One region of the uncultured Halopseudomonas sp. genome, then DNA from elsewhere that is predicted to be linked to it. Evidence: predicted binding sites of a transcription regulator. Region 1 holds the regulator's gene; each other region holds the start of a gene.
The links. Region 1 encodes LexA, which represses DNA repair genes until DNA is damaged. Its sites were predicted from a motif close to CTGTNTNNNNANACAG; they were not measured.
Positions count from the first base shown of each region.

Region 2: imuA (translesion DNA synthesis-associated protein ImuA) is a predicted target of LexA. The motif match lies at 1,586-1,601, and genes of this name have one in related genera.
Region 3: recN (DNA repair protein RecN) is a predicted target of LexA. The motif match lies at 1,509-1,524, and genes of this name have one in related genera.

Region 1 covers NZ_CAXBOV010000003.1:167,976-172,203, forward strand. The annotation lists gene nagZ (beta-N-acetylhexosaminidase) at 1-62, opposite strand, end outside; gene AAC076_RS02575 (L,D-transpeptidase) at 86-613, opposite strand; partial or broken gene AAC076_RS02580 (TetR family transcriptional regulator) at 800-1,432, opposite strand; gene lexA (transcriptional repressor LexA) at 1,600-2,208, shown strand; gene sulA (SOS-induced cell division inhibitor SulA) at 2,220-2,744, shown strand; gene AAC076_RS02595 (hypothetical protein) at 2,787-3,023, opposite strand; gene AAC076_RS02600 (DUF6586 family protein) at 3,087-3,596, opposite strand; gene topA (type I DNA topoisomerase) at 3,607-4,228, opposite strand, start outside.
Region 2 covers NZ_CAXBOV010000005.1:87,485-91,712, reverse strand. The annotation lists gene AAC076_RS03745 (DNA polymerase Y family protein) at 1-948, opposite strand, end outside; gene imuA (translesion DNA synthesis-associated protein ImuA) at 953-1,567, opposite strand; gene ispD (2-C-methyl-D-erythritol 4-phosphate cytidylyltransferase) at 1,755-2,450, opposite strand; gene AAC076_RS03730 (septum formation initiator family protein) at 2,450-2,722, opposite strand; gene eno (phosphopyruvate hydratase) at 2,830-4,119, opposite strand; gene kdsA (3-deoxy-8-phosphooctulonate synthase) at 4,175-4,228, opposite strand, start outside.
Region 3 covers NZ_CAXBOV010000037.1:16,492-20,719, forward strand. The annotation lists gene dnaK (molecular chaperone DnaK) at 1-702, opposite strand, end outside; gene grpE (nucleotide exchange factor GrpE) at 793-1,428, opposite strand; gene recN (DNA repair protein RecN) at 1,548-3,221, shown strand; gene fur (ferric iron uptake transcriptional regulator) at 3,300-3,704, opposite strand; gene AAC076_RS16160 (outer membrane protein assembly factor BamE) at 3,798-4,228, shown strand, end outside.

The DNA of each region.
Region 1 (4,228 bases):
TCGGGTTGTCTGAGCAAATGGCGGTCAGCTGCATCAAGCCAGGTGCCGGCCACATCAAGCATCAGGGTGCCTTGTTTCAACAGTGTTACTCCGTTCGGGAATTGGCGTGCATGAGCAGATCGATGGCCTGCTCGTGAATTTCAACGCGGCAGCCTACTGGCGTGCAATCGAACAGCGCAAGCATGTCGCTGTTGCGCAGCCGAACACAACCATGGGAAAGGGCCACACCCATGGGTTGATCGTCCGGGGTACCGTGCAGATATATATAGCGGCGCTGGGAATCCTGACTACCACCGCGATTGAATCCTGATTCTTCACCACACAACCAGAGTATGCGGGTCAGAATCCAGTCCCTGTGTGGGTGTTCGCGGGCAAGCTCAGGCGACCAGATTTCATCGGTGGGCCGGCGACCTATATACACCGAGGCCAGTGGCTGGCCTGCACCAATGCGTGCTCTGACCCTGTGCGCACCCCGTGGAGTGCATCCGGAACCGTCCTGTTCGCCAGGACCATTGAGTGCTGTAGAGACAGGAAATTCGCATACCCGCACACCGCCACTGAGCCCAATAAGGCGCTGGGATGCAAGGGATATAAGGATCAGATCCAGCGGCATTGCCACCTCCGTTAAAAGTGCACACACGATAACGGATCAGACTGCGCTAGGAAACCGGCACACAGGGGAAACGAGAGACTACTTGGGAATAGCGTTAGGGCTCACAGGCAGCAACTAAGTGCGAGCCCTTCACACGTGTTCAAGCCTTGACCGAGTATTGGACTCGATGGTTACCGGCGGCTTGACGCTCTCGGCGCGCATCCCGGCGGCGAGGAACGGGACCATAAGCTTGAGAACCTGGTCGATGCCGGTCTGAACACCAAACTCGGCTTCGGCAATCGCACGCAGGGCTTTCATGCTCGACATCGTAAAGGCGGCGCTACCCAACATGAAATGCACCCGCCAGAAGAGTTCAGTAGGTGGCAATTGCGGCGCGGCAACATAAACCAACTGCATATAACGCTGGAACACCTTGCCGTACACCTCTGCCAGATACTTGCGCAAATGACCCTGACTCTGGCTGAAGGCCAGGCCCAGCAAGCGCATGAAAATAGCCAGATCATTGCCACTACGCGGCTTGACTGTCAGCGCCTGCCTGACCAGCATCTCAAGCAACTGCTCCAATGTAAGCTGGGTATTGCCGCCCTGCTGCTGGTGGCGGTCAAGCTCCTGATCCAGGCTGCTGACAAAGGGATTGAGAAAACGCACAAAGACCGCCTGAATCAATGCCTTCTTGGACCCGAAGTGATAATTGACCGCCGCCAGATTCACCCCGGCCTTGCTGGTGATCAGGCGCAGCGAGGTCTCGGCAAAACCCTTCTCGGCGAAAAGTTGCTCGGCAGCATCAAGAATGCGTTCGACGGTATCAGACTGGGCCATGGGCGATTACACTCATAAACAATTGTTTCAAACATACGTTTCAAACGCATTCCATGTCAAGCAGCCGAAACGATTTGCGGTTAATCATGGAAATGACGCCGACGCTTGCCCTCTGCCAACAACTGTATATAATCACAGTTACTGTATATACAAACAGGTAGAGCCGGATGCAAAAACTGACCGCCAGACAACAACAAATCCTTGCCTTCATCAAGGAGTACATGGATGCCAATGGCTATCCGCCTACCCGCGTCGACATAGCCCGGGTGCTCGGATTCAAATCACCAAACGCTGCGGAAGATCATCTGCGTGCACTGGCCCGCAAGGGTGCAATTGAAATGATCCCTGGAGCATCCAGGGGCATTCGGCTACCGGAGCAGGACGTAGACACACCTGAAGGACGTCTACCGGTAATAGGCCGCGTTGCCGCAGGCGCACCGGTACTGGCTCTGGAAAATATCGAGGATCACTGCCAGATAGACCCCGGATTTTTCCGCCCCAGGGCAGATTATCTGCTTCGGGTGCAGGGTCTGAGTATGCGTGACGTCGGCATTCTGGATGGTGATCTGCTGGCAGTTCATCGCACCGCCGTTGCCCGTAACGGACAGATCGTAGTCGCCCGCATCGGCGATGAAGTCACGGTCAAGCGTTTTCAGAAACAGGGCCGCAAGGTTCTGCTTCACGCAGAAAACCCGGATTTCGCACCAATTGAAATTGATCTGGGTGAAGAGGAACTGACCATCGAAGGCTTGAGTGTCGGCGTAATACGCCGCTAGAGGGGTTCATTATGTTGTATTCCCACGACCACAACCGATCCATCAGTGCTGCAGTACAACCAGAGCTTTTCCATAACGCTCTGATGGCGTCCCGTTACGCGATGCCCTCCAAGCCGGCACTGGCAAGCACACGACCAACGCGCCAGGCCGAGCCCGAAGACGCCTTCAGCGAAATTCGTCTCAATGGCGCACCCAGACAGTGCCTTCAATGGTTGGCTCCGGTTCTGCGTGAACTGAGCCGCGCTGATGCGCCCGGCTGGCTGACACTGCTTGATCCACCCGAAACAGTAAGCCATCAATGGTTGCGCAACGCAGGACTCAATCCGGAACGGATTTTGATCGTGAGATGCAAGCCGGGGATGGACAGCCTTGATCTGTGCTGTGAGTTGCTCAGTCTGGGCTGCAGCCATACGGTTGTCAGTTGGCTGGCAACTGATGGCCAGAACGGCCGGACAAGCGGACTGCTGCGCTCAGCCGCTAACAAGGGACGTTGTCAGAGTCTGAATGTGTGTCTGGATAGCTGCCTGGCTGCGTGATTCAACAGGACGATCAGGGCAGGCACATCTGCCGCCCTGTCCTCAGTGGACTGTACGGTCTTCCGAGTAGGGCTCACCCTCTTCCATTACCTGTCCGGCGACCTGCATACCAGCGCTGATCATCGCCTTGGCAACTTCGATGTAATGGCCTTGCAGAAAATCCTGAGCATCAGCAGAGAACTCGATAACCACCAGAGGCTCGGCTTCTTCATTGGAGCGGCGCAGAGCTACCTTGCCGTTTTCAAGCTCTACTATCTCCAGAAAAGATGAAGATGACATGTCGGGTCTCCTGTTGATTGGCCGAGCAGTTTATCACAATGCTGCGGCCAATCGCAGACACTGCTACCACTCGACCATGCCTTCTCGATAGCAAGCAACCCGCTCAGTCAGAGCAGCGTGGGCTTCACGGGCATCGTCCAGTGACCAATCCACCGAGGCTTTCACTGCACTGACAGCGATCAGATCATCGGCCGGAGCTTTGGCCTCTTCCGGCCGCGGAGGGAGGTTCAAGATATCCCAACCGCGCAGCAGTCGCCCCAGCCAGCTATCAGGCGCATGCGCCAGTTCGCTCAGCTCGGCAAACTCGGGCCCCGGAAAGCGTTCGGAGGTCTGAGGCTCGAGCATCACATCCAGCGAGCGAACCTCCAGCAGAGGCCACCGATAGCGATCAGCTACCTCATGGGCAACAGCCAGAACCCCACGGTGCAGATGAAAAAGTGCGTGCTCACGGTGATAACGCGCCATGGTGATGGCCGATAACGCATTGGAGTTCTCAGCCTCGTACCAGGCATCGATCGCCATACGGGCAAAATGCAAAGCCTGATTAGTGCGGGTATAGACTTCGTTAGCCATGACTCAACCCTCAGCTCTTCGGTTTCGGCCGCTTGTCATCCTCGACCCAGCGCTTACCGTCATGATAGGCGCGCCATCCATTAGGCTTGCCATCGACTTCACTCTGTACGTACTGCTCTTTGGTCTTGCGGCTGTAACGAATAACCGTTGCAATGCCATCAGGATCAGCAACCGGCGCTTCGAGCAGGAAATGATACTTGGGATCGATTTCCTTGCGGTGCGGCAACAGCTCCTTGACCAGCGGTGCGCGGGTTTCGCGGTTCTTGGGAAACTGGCTGGCCGCCAGAAACATCCCCGAAGCACCATCACGCAGCACATAAACGTCGTCGACCTTTTCACAGGCCAGCTCTGGCATTGGTACCGGATCCATCTTCGGCGGCGCCGCCTCACCATTTCTCAGCAACTTACGGGTGTTCTTGCATTCGCTGTTGGTGCAACCGAAATACTTGCCAAAACGACCCGTCTTGAGCTGCATCTCGCTGCCACATTTGTCGCAATCCAGTCGCGGACCGTCATAACCCTTGATCTTGAAAGCACCTTCCTCGATCTCGAATCCGGTGCAATCGGGGTTGTTACCACATACATGCAGCTTATGCTGTTCATCGACCAGGTAACTGTCCATCGCTGTGCTG
Region 2 (4,228 bases), on a different contig from region 1:
TGGTTCGAGACGACCGCGAGTCAACTCAAAAAGCATCTCGGCATCGCGTTCAGCGGCCAACAAGCCAATGGGTAGTTGAGTATCTTCCAGGTTGCGGTGCTCAAGGTGCAGCATAAAGCGCAGCACCCCGCTGTCGCGACCGGCAAGAAACGCTGCCAGGTCAGAGACCAGCCTTTTGACCGGAAAAAACAGCGCCTGATTTGATTCGACGTCAAAGTTGAGCTCCAGGCGACTATCGAAACAATCCGGCGGTGCGTAGCAATCAAGCACCAGCGGGCGATCCCCCAGCAAGGTGTCAATATGCCTAAGAACCGTCTCGGGAAAGCGTCTGGCCAGGGTTGCTCGCGGCAACGCCAGAACCTGCTGTAGTCGTCGCAGGCCCATTCGCGATAACGCCGTTGCCGATTCATCAGGTAGGCCTATGCGCTCAACCGACATATGCCCGAGCATCTCACATAGCGCATGCCGGTCAGCGACGGCTATTCCGTCATGACTATTAGCTAGCATGCGTGCGGCAGCAGGATTAGGCGCCAGGGCTATACGATGACGAAAACCCATGGTGTCAAGCTCATCTCGCAAGCGTTGCTCAAAGCGTGGCCAAGGACCAAACAACCCCATGCTCGACTGCACCTCCAGAAGCAATGTGCGTGGATAATTAAGACTCACATGGGAGCTATAACGATACGCCCAGGCTGCCAGGAGCTGATGCCAGTGCCCTATCTGCTTCTCATCGTATTCGGCTGACACAAACGCATCAGTCAAAGCCCTGGCTGCTGTAAGCGACATGCCTGGGCGTAGACCTAGTTCCCTGGCAGCCGGAGTGACTGTCTGCAGTACCCGTCGTTGCGTCGGACCAGCTATCAAAGCCAGAGCCGCAGCGGGGTCTTCGCGGCTACGAAGAACGCCATCAAGTGCAAGCTGGGGAAAAAGTATGCAGGCCCAACGCATGGTATCAACGACCTGCCTGAATGCTTAACGTGCCCGCCGGCGGTCGACCGCCCCGGCACTTGAGTATTCTGACCTGGCCGGGGACGTCGTCAAAGACCAGCCGCAACGCTGCCGGTGAAGGGTTAACCGATTCAGCCAGCGGACGATAGGCAAAGGCCAAGGTTTCTCCCGTCTCCGCAGCCACCTGAATGCGCCGCAATGCTCTGTCACCAGCACGTTGAGGCCAACAGATGACCGCTCCACAGCAACCTGAACGCAGACATTGCTCCACGGTCCACAACGACTGATCTTCTGTTGCATCCACCATCACCAGCTGCCGCTCGTCCACACCCGCGGCTCTCCATGCCGGAATATAGGGAACGAATGGCGGAGCTACCAACATGATGCGTTCGCCCGCATTACTCAGTCGGGCCAGGGTCGGCCAGAGCAATTGCAGTTCACCCATACCATCACGGGCGTGAAGAATTTCGCTCAATGCGGCGTCCGGCCAGCCAGCGGCTGGCAGTACAGCGTCAAGAGCTGCGTGACCGGTAGGCTGAACGGTGGCCGGCAAGCCGGTGGGCTGGCCTCTCCACACATGTTGTTGCTGTAGCAGGGTATCAAGAGCAACGACGCCCATAATCACCACTCCAAAATACTGTATATCTATACAGCATATCACCGACGCCAAGTCGGTCAACGGGATTTTGTAGTGGAGAGACGGATGGCAGAAAAGAGCAAAGCAGCAAAGCAAATAAAGCCCCTGACAGGACTAATACCTAAGCATGGAAAGACTTTGGAAAAGCTGGGGGAACAGAGCTGCAGACCTAGTCGCGGAGTCGGGCCAACCACTCAAGGTCTTCGGGACGGGTGACCTTGATATTGTCCGAACGACCCTCGACCAGACGGGGCGCCTGGCCAGAATATTCCATCGCCGAAGCTTCATCAGTAATGACCGCGCCGTTAGCCAGCGCCTGGGTCAAGGCGTCGTGCAACGCACCGAGGCGAAACATCTGGGGGGTATAAGCCTGCCAGTAAAGGGAGCGATCAGGGGTAGATGCCACCCGGCCATCGGCACCGACGCATTTCAGAGTATCGCGCACCGGCACCGCCAAGAGCCCGCCAACGGGATCATCGGCCAGGGTATTGAGCAGCTTGTGCAAATCTGTTGCCGCGAGATTGGGACGGGCCGCATCGTGCACCAGCACCCAGTCGCTGCTGCCCGCCCCCTGCCGCAATAGCGCCTTGAGGCCAGCCAGAACCGAGTCTGCACGGTCTCTGCCACCAAGGACTCTTTGAATACGCGTGTCCGTGGCACAATCCAGATCATCCCACCAGCGATCAGCAGCGGAAAGACAGACGATGAGCCCCTTGAGACCGGGCCGATCCAGAAAGCAGTCGAGGGTATGCTCGATAAGCAACCGATCACCCAATGGCAGATATTGCTTGGGCCGGTCTGCCTGCATGCGTGAGCCGATACCCGCGGCGGGAATGACCACCCAGAAGGACACGGGTGTGTTCATCAATCGGTGCTCAATTGAAACAGCGTTTCGCCCTCACGGATCATGCCCAGCTCGTGCCGGGCACGCTCCTCAACCGTTTCCAGGCCCTGCTTCAGCTCCCTGACTTCGGCAGTAAGCACTCGATTACGCTCCAGAAGCTCTTCGTTCACGCGTGCTTGTTCAGCGATCTCCTGTTTTAGCTGAGCCACATGGGCGAGACTGCCCTCGCCTACCCAGAGACGATACTGTAGCCCGGCCAACAACAGCAATGCGGCTAGCCATAGCCATTTCACCGCGCTTCACCGCAATGTGCAACAAACAGGCAAAGCAACCCTCTAGGGGCTGGCTTTGGCTTCAGGTTGGTGTATAGCGCCGTGATGGCCATCATTAGATTTGCCGCTCAGCTACGGAACTCGGCGCGGCCGTTGTACTTGGCCTTGCCCTGCAACTGCTCTTCGATACGCAGTAACTGGTTGTATTTGGCTACGCGGTCAGAGCGGCATAGGGATCCGGTCTTGATCTGACCGGCGGAGGTGCCTACGGCTAGGTCAGCGATGGTGCTGTCCTCAGTCTCGCCCGAGCGATGGGAAATCACCGCAGTGAAGCCGGCCGCTTTGGCCATCTGAATAGCCTCCAGGGTTTCGGTCAACGAGCCGATCTGGTTGAACTTGATCAGAATCGAGTTACCGATGGACTCATCAATACCGCGCTTGAGGATCTTGGTGTTAGTCACAAACAGGTCATCACCTACCAGTTGCACCTTGTCGCCGATCTTCTGGGTCAGGATTTTCCAGCCAGCCCAGTCGGACTCATCCATACCATCTTCGATGGAGATGATCGGATAACGCTCGGTAAGACCAGCCAGGTAATCGGCAAAACCGGCGGCATCGAACACTTGTCCTTCGCCAGCCAAATCATACTTGCCGTTCTTGTAGAATTCGCTGGAGGCGCAATCCAGTGCGAGAGTCACGTCATCACCCAGGGTATAACCGGCATTGGCAACTGCTTCGGCAATCGCCGCCAGCGCGTCTTCATTCGATGCGAGATTAGGTGCGAAACCGCCCTCGTCACCTACGGAAGTGCTCAGGCCACGGGCCTTCAGTACTGCCTTGAGGTGGTGAAATATCTCGGCGCCCATGCGCAATGCGTCAGCGAAGCTCTTGGCACCAACTGGCTGAACCATGAACTCCTGAATATCCACATTGTTGTCAGCATGCTCACCACCGTTGATGATGTTCATCATCGGAACGGGCATTGAATATTCACCGGGCGTGCCGTTCAAATCAGCAATGTGTGCGTACAGCGGAACACCCTTGGCCTGGGCAGCCGCCTTGGCAGCAGCCAGGGAAACAGCAAGGATTGCATTTGCGCCCAGGGTAGCCTTGTTCTCGGTAGCGTCGAGCTCGATCATCGCGCGGTCCAGACCGGCCTGATCAGTGGCATCCCGGCCCACCAGCAGCTCGCGAATGGGACCATTGATATTGGCGACAGCCTTGAGGACACCCTTGCCCATGTAACGGCTCTTGTCGCCATCACGCAGTTCCAGGGCTTCCCGTGAGCCGGTGGAAGCACCAGAGGGAGCGCAGGCACTGCCAAACGCGCCACCGTCCAGGGTAACGTCAGCTTCAACAGTAGGGTTGCCGCGCGAATCGAGAACTTCCCGACCCTTGATATCAATGATCTTTGCCATGGTTGCTACTTGCTCCATCTAACTGAAAGACTGTGTATGTAATAGGGACGGATTATCAGGCGGTTTCCAGCACCGGGAAACCCTTGACCAGATCATCCAATGCCTTGAG
Region 3 (4,228 bases), on a different contig from region 1:
CATGTCGAAATCTTCGCCACCCAGGAAGGTGTCACCGTTGGTCGCCAGCACTTCGAACTGGTGCTCGCCATCAACTTCGGCAATTTCGATTACGGAAACGTCGAAGGTACCGCCACCCAGGTCGTATACGACAATGGTGGAGTCGCCACGGGACTTGTCCATGCCATAGGCCAGTGCAGCAGCTGTTGGCTCGTTGATGATCCGCTTGACGTCAAGACCGGCAATACGACCGGCATCCTTGGTCGCTTGACGCTGGCTGTCGTTAAAGTAGGCCGGAACCGTGATAACGGCTTCGGTTACTTTCTCGCCCAGATAGTCTTCAGCGGTCTTCTTCATCTTCTTCAGCACTTCGGCAGAAATCTGCGGAGGTGCAATCTTCTCGCCCTTCACTTCGACCCATGCATCACCGTTGTCGGCTTTGACGATCTTGTAAGGAACCAGCTTGATGTCTTTCTGAACTACTTCTTCTTCGAAGCGACGGCCGATCAGACGCTTGACCGCGTTCAGAGTGTTCTGTGGGTTGGTCACAGACTGGCGTTTGGCTGACTGACCAACGAGAGTCTCGCCATCATTGGTGTAAGCAACGATAGAAGGCGTGGTACGGGTACCCTCTGAGTTCTCAATTACCTTGGCAACACCATTTTCCATCACTGCAACGCAGGAGTTGGTGGTCCCGAGGTCAATACCGATAATCTTGCCCATATGTAAATCTCCGATTCAGCTTTGCCGCGGCTGGCCGGCGGCAGGGGTTTATCTATCTATGCACCCTTGATGGGGGCAGCAAAATCAATTTCAAGCCTGCTCGTCAATCGAGGGCGTGTCTGGCTTGTCGGCGGGAGTCTTACTCACCACCACCATCGCCGGGCGCAACAGGCGACCACTCAGGGTGTAGCCCTTCTGGAATACACGGATGACGGTATTGGGCTCGACATTGTCGCGCTCCTCCATCGCCATGGCCTGGTGCAGCTCCGGATTGAAGGGCTCACCATGGGGGTCAACCGCCACGATCTGGAAGCGCTCGAGGGTCTCACTGAACATTTTCAGAGTCAGTTCCATACCATCGCGCATCGGCTTTATCGCCGAGTCATTCGGGTCAGCCAGCTCAACGCCCCGTTCGAGACTCTCGAGTACCGGCAGCAGATCGTTGGCGAAACGCTCCAGCGCAAACTTGTGCGCCTTCTCGACTTCCTGCTCCGCACGGCGACGGGCATTTTGCACGTCTGCGGCAGCGCGCAGGGCCTGATCCTTGGCGGCGGCCAGCTCTTCCTCGAGGACGCTGACCCGCGCAGCCAGATCATCCGGAGTATCCTCGGAGAGCACCTCTTCCACCTCTTCGGCGCCGGTAGGATCCTGTCTGTGTTCGTCTGCCATCTGTGTCTCCTGTTCTGACTGCGGGGCGCTCGAGCGCCCGTTAACTGGTATCAGCATCTTATATGGGGTCTTTCCCCCAGGCTTCAAGGGGTAGAAATAGCCAACAAGCAGAGTACTTGTCGACACAGCTCAAACTACTGTATAAATAACCAGACCAACTATGCAGGAGCGTTGCCATGCTGGTTCATCTGGCAGTGAACAATTACGCAATCGTCGATCACCTCGAACTGGAGATAACCAGCGGCATGACTGCGATCACCGGCGAGACCGGCGCAGGCAAGTCGATCATGCTCGACGCACTGGCACTGACCCTGGGTGACCGTGCCGACAGCGGCGCCGTGCGACCAGGTACCGACAAGGCCGACATCCTGGCGACCTTCGATATTCGCCAGATTCCCGAAGCCACTGCCTGGCTCAGCGAAAGAGACCTGGCGAGCGACGACCAGCAAGTGATACTGCGCCGAGTGATTACCGCCGAAGGTCGCTCGCGTGGCTATATAAACGGCAGTCCTTGTCCACAGCAGGATCTGAAAGCACTTGGCGGGATGCTGATCGACATTCACAGCCAGCACGAACATCAGTCGCTGCTCAAACCCGACACACACCGCCGCCTACTCGATGACTACGCCGGCAGCCGCGAACTGGCGCGTCAGGTACAGCTGGCGGCGCAGCGCTGCAAACAAACCGAACAGGCCTTGCAGCAGGCCAGCCAGCAGGGCAACGAGCAGAGTTCGCGACTCCAGTTACTGACTTATCAGCTTGAAGAGCTGGACAACCTCAGCCTGCAGGAAGGCGAAATAGAAGCACTGGAAAACGACCAGCGTCAACTGGCCAATGCCGAGCAGATCATGCAGTCGTGCCAACAGGTCATCAACCTGTGCAGCGAGAATGACAGCGGCAGCGTATTGCAGGCCCTGACCGCCAGCCAACAGCGCCTGGCCACGTTCAAGAACAATCATCACAGTCTGGATGAGGCCAACGGCATGCTCGCCAGCGCACAGATCCAGATTGAAGAGGCAGTAGGCGAACTGACTCGCTATCTGGATCACTTCGAAGCCGATCCCGAGCGCCAGCAGCAAGTGGAAGAACGTCTGGGCGTAATCCACGACCTGGCGCGCAAACATCGTGTCAATCCGGATGAACTGCCAGCGCTACAGCAACGGCTGATCGACGAACTGGAAAGCATGCAGCAGCAAGATATGGACGCCGAGCGTTTGGGCGAAGAGCTTGAAGCATTCCGTGAGCATTACCGGCAACTGGCCGTCGAGCTCACCGCAATACGCCAGGCGGCCGCCATTCGTCTGGGTGAAGCTGTGACCGGTCAGATTCAGCAACTGGGCATGCCCGGCGGGCAAGTAAAGGTACAACTGCAACCCCATGATGCCGACGCAATAATGCCCCACGGCCAGGAATCGGTGGAGCTGCTGGTCAGCGCCAACCCTGGCCAGCCAGCCAAGCCCCTGGCCAAGGTCGCCTCCGGCGGCGAGCTGTCACGCATCAGCCTGGGCATCCAGGTCACCACGGTGCAAACTTCGCGCGTACCTACGCTGGTATTCGACGAGGTGGACGTCGGCATTGGCGGACCAACCGCAGAAATCGTCGGCAGCATGCTGCGCAAGCTCGGCAGCAATGGTCAGGTCCTGACTGTGACTCACCTGCCCCAGGTCGCAGCCCATGGTCATCAGCACCTGTTCGTGCGCAAGGAACAGACAGACGAATCCACCAGCACCCGAATAGACCACCTGAGCCAGGACGGACGGGTGCAGGAAATCGCGCGGATGCTGGGCGGCATAGACATGACCGAGGAGTCGCTGGCTCACGCACGTAAACTCATGTCGGTCGCGCAGTAAAAGCGCCCTACTAGCGCCCACAAAAAAGCCAGGCTAAAGGCCTGGCTTTTTGATCAGCACGAGAGCTTGCTGTCGACGCTACTTGGTCTTCTTTACGTACAGCACCAGATTGTGGTCGACCAGCTCGAAACCATGCTCTTTCACGATGTCCCGCTGACGACGCTCAATCTCGGCATCGAAGAACTCGACGACCTCACCTGTATCCACGCACACCATGTGGTCGTGATGCTCGGAGTCGGCCAGTTCGAATACAGCGTGACCGCCATCAAAGTTATGACGCTCGACCAGACCGGCAGTCTCGAACTGGGTAAGTACCCGATACACTGTCGCAAGCCCGACGTCTTCGCCCGCTTCCATCAACGCCTTGTAGACGTCTTCGGCGCTCAGATGGCGTTCCGGGGAGTTGTCCAGCATCTGCAGGATCTTCACGCGCGGCAGGGTTACTTTCAGGCCGGCTTTACGGAGTTCTTGATTTTCAACCATGTCAGTTTCTCGTTCAGCGCTTCGCAGGGCGGGATCAGTCGGGTATGATTCACGGCTATCTAGCCGCTTCAAGATAATGGATGTTACCACGTCATGCCAAACAGCTTACACCGAATCCTCTGTATCCTCGTATGTCTCTCGGTACTCGGCCTTGCAGGCTGCAGCTTCCCCGGGGTGTACAAGATTGATGTGCAGCAAGGCAATGTTGTGACCCAGGAAATGGTCAACCAACTACGTCCCGGCATGACCACAAGGCAGGTGCGTTTCATTATGGGCAGCCCCCTGATCCAGGACACCTTCCACCCTGAGCGCTGGGATTACCTGTACAGCATGAAAGCAGGGCACCAGGCGCGCGAGCAGGAACGCGTAGTACTGACGTTTGAAAACGATGTACTGGTTGGCTTGGGCGGTGACTTTGTACCCGGTGCTAGCCGCGAACAACAGATCATGGATAACGGCTCGGCCGCAGAATCCAATGATGTGCAAAGTTATCCGGTTGATCTGGGTGCCCCACTGGGCACTGG